Regions from separate parts of the Rossellomorea sp. NS-SX7 genome, predicted to be linked through region 2. Evidence: a T-box and tRNA genes for the amino acid it is inferred to sense, from the RefSeq annotation. Region 2 holds a T-box; the other holds one or more tRNA genes.
The links. A T-box is a leader RNA that pairs with one kind of tRNA and senses whether it is charged. The one in region 2 lies ahead of ileS (isoleucine--tRNA ligase), so its partner is inferred to be a tRNA-Ile.

Region 1 (2,357 bases), 1.7 Mb from region 2:
TGGTAGTTGGGGGATCTCCCCCTGTGAGAGTAGGACGTCGCCAGGCATAATATGGAGGATTAGCTCAGCTGGGAGAGCATCTGCCTTACAAGCAGAGGGTCGGCGGTTCGATCCCGTCATCCTCCACCATGCTTTTTTACGAAGCGAAGCGGAGTAAAATAAGCGTCCTTAATCTCTACAATGTATTCAATGCTTCGTCTAACAGACAAGCCTGTAATATAACCACGCCGGTGTAGCTCAACTGGTAGAGCAACTGACTTGTAATCAGTAGGTTGGGGGTTCAAGTCCTCTTGCCGGCACCACTTTGGTTTAAATCTCATAACTTTTATGAGCCATTAGCTCAGTTGGTAGAGCATCTGACTTTTAATCAGAGGGTCGAAGGTTCGAGTCCTTCATGGCTCACCATTGATTTTTGCTCAGGCAGAACATCATATCTTTTATCATGCGGGTGTGGCGGAATTGGCAGACGCACCAGACTTAGGATCTGGCGCCGCAAGGCGTGGGGGTTCAAGTCCCTTCACCCGCACCATTTACGCGGAAGTAGTTCAGTGGTAGAACACCACCTTGCCAAGGTGGGGGTCGCGGGTTCGAATCCCGTCTTCCGCTCCAACGATTTTTGCCGGGGTGGCGGAACTGGCAGACGCACAGGACTTAAAATCCTGCGGTAGGTGACTACCGTACCGGTTCGATTCCGGTCCTCGGCACCAGAGTTTTTTTGTGAAAGAAAATAACATTCATAATATTAAGCGCCCGTAGCTCAATTGGATAGAGCGTTTGACTACGGATCAAAAGGTTAGGGGTTCGACTCCTCTCGGGCGCGCCATCTATTTCGGGAAGTAGCTCAGCTTGGTAGAGCACTTGGTTTGGGACCAAGGGGTCGCAGGTTCGAATCCTGTCTTCCCGACCACCTTAGATGGGGCCTTAGCTCAGCTGGGAGAGCGCCTGCTTTGCACGCAGGAGGTCAGCGGTTCGATCCCGCTAGGCTCCACCAAGATTTTTTACGCAGCGTAAGCGGAGTAAAACAATCTTCCATATTATTTTGCTTCAGCAAAATATCTACAATTAGATATAAATGTTTCTTGGCGGTGTAGCTCAGCTGGCTAGAGCGTACGGTTCATACCCGTGAGGTCGGGGGTTCGATCCCCTCCGCCGCTACCAATACGGACCTTTAGCTCAGTTGGTTAGAGCAGACGGCTCATAACCGTCCGGTCGTAGGTTCGAGTCCTACAAGGTCCACCATTTACATTTAAAACACGGAGGAATACCCAAGTCCGGCTGAAGGGATCGGTCTTGAAAACCGACAGGGGTGTTAAAGCCCGCGGGGGTTCGAATCCCTCTTCCTCCGCCATATTCCCTTTTAAATTATTATCGTCGCGGGGTGGAGCACGTCCGAATAATCTTCGGAGCTTTCACATCAGCGCACCGACGGAGCAGCAGCTTGAATAAGCTTACTGAAGTCGGGGTGGTTCTAACGGATATTAATTCGTGAGGTCACAATTTAATTTAACTCTTATTATCGTCGCGGGGTGGAGCAGTTCGGTAGCTCGTCGGGCTCATAACCCGAAGGTCGCAGGTTCAAATCCTGTCCCCGCAATACCATTTTTGACAAGCTAATACTTATCCTAATCGGTAACCGATGGATGAATATTTTGACTATCGTCAAAAATTCTTGGTCTGGTAGTTCAGTTGGTTAGAATGCCTGCCTGTCACGCAGGAGGTCGCGGGTTCGAGTCCCGTCCAGACCGCCACTAATTACATAGTGTGGATCAGTAGCTCAGTTGGTAGAGCACGGTGAATAAGCTTCATCGATTATGCATCAGCGTACAGCTTGAGCAGCATCTTGAATAGTCTTTCTGAAAGCTGGACGATGGACTATCACACTCTATGTTTAGGAAATTTACATATGATGGCTCAGTAGCTCAGTTGGTAGAGCAATGGACTGAAAATCCATGTGTCGGCGGTTCGATTCCGTCCTGAGCCACCATTTTTCATTTATATCATACTTTTATGGCGATTGTGGCGAAGTGGTTAACGCACCGGATTGTGGTTCCGGCATTCGTGGGTTCGATTCCCATCAGTCGCCCCATATTTATTGCGGGTGTAGTTTAATGGTAAAACCTCAGCCTTCCAAGCTGATGTCGTGGGTTCGATTCCCATCACCCGCTCCATGGGCCTATAGCTCAGCTGGTTAGAGCGCACGCCTGATAAGCGTGAGGTCGGTGGTTCGAGTCCACTTAGGCCCACCATTTCAATATTCCGCAGTAGCTCAGTGGTAGAGCTATCGGCTGTTAACCGATCGGTCGCAAGTTCGAATCTTGCCTGCGGAGCCATATGGAGAAGTACTCAAGTGGCTGAAG
Region 2 (2,357 bases):
TCTCTTTCGAACCAAATATTTGAACCATGCTCACTGAATAAAGCAGATACATGATTGATTGTTTCATCTGTTATGATCTCTTCGCCGTTTTCCGCGTAGAATACAGGAATTGGGACACCCCATGCACGCTGTCTTGAAATACACCAGTCTCCGCGGTCTCTTACCATATTGAAGAGACGGGTTTCACCCCAGCTTGGAACCCATTTCGTGTCCTTGACAGCTTGCAGCAGCTCATCACGGAATTTATCGATGGACGCGAACCATTGAGCAGTCGCTCTGAAGATAACAGGTTTCTTTGTACGCCAGTCATGTGGATATGAATGCGTGATGAAGTTAAGCTTCAATAATGCTCCGGCTTCCTGCAGCTTTTCGGTGATCGGTTTGTTTGCTTTGTCATAGAAGAGCCCTTCGAAGCCCGGAGCTTCAGAAGTCATTACGCCTTTATCATCAACAGGGCACAATACTTCCAACCCATATTTCTTACCGACCAGGAAGTCATCTTCCCCGTGGCCAGGTGCAGTGTGAACACATCCTGTACCTGAGTCAGTTGTAACATGATCCCCAAGGATGACAAGGGATTCACGGTCATAGAGCGGATGTTTGGCTTTTAGGCGTTCAAGCTCCGAACCTTTGACCTTTTTCGTTACTTCAGCCCCTGCCCATTCAAGGTTCTCTGCAACATCTTCAAGCAGGTCTTCAGCCACAACATACGAGCTGCCATTGACAGATACAACTACGTATGTGAGGTCCTGATGAACCGCGATGCCAAGGTTTGCAGGAATTGTCCATGGGGTTGTCGTCCAGATGATGAACTGAGTGCCTTCCTCGAGGACCCCTTTTCCATCGGTCACTTTGAACCCTACATAAATGGATGGAGAGCGTTTATCTTGATACTCGATCTCAGCTTCTGCCAAGGCAGATTCACTTGAAGGAGACCAGTAGACAGGCTTTTTGCCCTTGTAGATATATCCCTTCTTCGCCATGTCACCGAATACTTTGATTTGTTGTGCTTCGTATTCAGGTTTTAAAGTGATATAAGGATTTTCCCAGTCACCGCGAACTCCTAATTGCTTAAATTGAGTACGCTGGATATCTACTTGTTCATAAGCGTATTCTTCGCATAATTTACGAAATTCTGCGACAGTCATTTCTTTACGCTTCACACCTTTATTCGTAAGTGCCTGCTCAATCGGAAGTCCGTGTGTATCCCAGCCCGGAACATATGGTGCGTGAAAACCGTTCATTGATTTAAATCGTACGATAAAATCTTTCAGGATTTTATTCAGTGCGTGCCCCATGTGGAGATTTCCATTTGCATATGGAGGCCCATCATGAAGGACAAATAGCGGGCGCCCTTCTGTACGATCCTGAACCTTTTTGTAGATGTCCATATCTTCCCATTTCTCTTGAGTTTCAGGTTCTCTTTTAGGCAAGTTCCCTCTCATCGGAAACTCAGTTTTCGGCATCAATAAAGTATCTTTATACTCCATTATTTAAAATCCTCCTTCAGCATGTATCTTAATTGCCATCTTTTCTACTTTCTTGTGTTCTTAATCAATCCGGATAACAAAAAAAGCTTTCTCATCCCTAAAAAGGGACGAGAAAGCTTTCCCGCGGTACCACCCTCATAAAAATATCCAAAAGGACATTTTCACTCGTTTCATTCGTAACGTGAATAAAACGCCAAACACTAATCATCACAAGTAACTTTTAGAGTTTCATGTTTGGAGCTCAAGGGTGATCTTCCGCTTCTATTTCCTCACCGGGCTCCCACCATCCCCGGTTCGCTATATAGGAATCAAAGTAGAAACGTACTGTCCCTATCTCAGCCTTTATTATGGCAAATCAGATTGTTTTACAATTATATGAAATGAAAGCAGCTTTCGTCAAGACAGAGTCTCTTCTTCTTTAAGAGTTTTTAATTCAGTGGCATCTAAATCAAATTCCATCAGCTGATCCCAATCGTCTGTATCCAGTAGATCAAGCTGCGCTTCGATCAGCATCTTGAAGCGGGTACGGAATACTTTCGACTGTTTCTTAAGCTCTTCGATCTCGATCGCGATCTTTCTGGCTTTTGAAAGTGATTCATTGACGATTCTGTCTGCATTTTTTTCCGCTTCTTTGATAATCAGCTTAGCTTCTTTCGTTGCATTTCTCTTTACTTCTTCCCCTGCTTCCTGAGCGATGACGATGGATTTGTTAAGCGTTTCTTCAATGGTTGTAAAATGACCCAAACGTTCATTAAGAGAATTCAAACGTTCTTCAGTTTCTTTCTTTTCACGGATAAGAATTTCGTAATCTTTTATGATTTGATCTAAAAATTCGTTAACCTCATCCTCATCATAACCGCGAAAGCC

Region 1: it encodes a tRNA-Ile, which carries the amino acid that the T-box ahead of ileS (isoleucine--tRNA ligase) is inferred to sense. The anticodon was not compared.

The regions. Positions count from the first base shown of each region.
Region 1 is NZ_CM128249.1:3,065,055-3,067,411, reverse strand. It holds rRNA gene rrf (5S ribosomal RNA) at 1-46, shown strand, start outside; tRNA gene ACUXV2_RS15370 (tRNA-Val) at 54-129, shown strand; tRNA gene ACUXV2_RS15365 (tRNA-Thr) at 227-302, shown strand; tRNA gene ACUXV2_RS15360 (tRNA-Lys) at 330-405, shown strand; tRNA gene ACUXV2_RS15355 (tRNA-Leu) at 445-529, shown strand; tRNA gene ACUXV2_RS15350 (tRNA-Gly) at 535-609, shown strand; tRNA gene ACUXV2_RS15345 (tRNA-Leu) at 619-707, shown strand; tRNA gene ACUXV2_RS15340 (tRNA-Arg) at 747-823, shown strand; tRNA gene ACUXV2_RS15335 (tRNA-Pro) at 831-907, shown strand; tRNA gene ACUXV2_RS15330 (tRNA-Ala) at 916-991, shown strand; tRNA gene ACUXV2_RS15325 (tRNA-Met) at 1,082-1,158, shown strand; tRNA gene ACUXV2_RS15320 (tRNA-Ile) at 1,163-1,239, shown strand; tRNA gene ACUXV2_RS15315 (tRNA-Ser) at 1,256-1,348, shown strand; tRNA gene ACUXV2_RS15310 (tRNA-Met) at 1,521-1,594, shown strand; tRNA gene ACUXV2_RS15305 (tRNA-Asp) at 1,672-1,748, shown strand; tRNA gene ACUXV2_RS15300 (tRNA-Phe) at 1,909-1,984, shown strand; tRNA gene ACUXV2_RS15295 (tRNA-His) at 2,011-2,086, shown strand; tRNA gene ACUXV2_RS15290 (tRNA-Gly) at 2,095-2,168, shown strand; tRNA gene ACUXV2_RS15285 (tRNA-Ile) at 2,170-2,246, shown strand; tRNA gene ACUXV2_RS15280 (tRNA-Asn) at 2,256-2,330, shown strand; tRNA gene ACUXV2_RS15275 (tRNA-Ser) at 2,334-2,357, shown strand, end outside.
Region 2 is NZ_CM128249.1:1,365,371-1,367,727, reverse strand. It holds gene ileS (isoleucine--tRNA ligase) at 1-1,490, opposite strand, end outside; T-box leader at 1,591-1,836, opposite strand; gene ACUXV2_RS06700 (DivIVA domain-containing protein) at 1,887-2,357, opposite strand, start outside.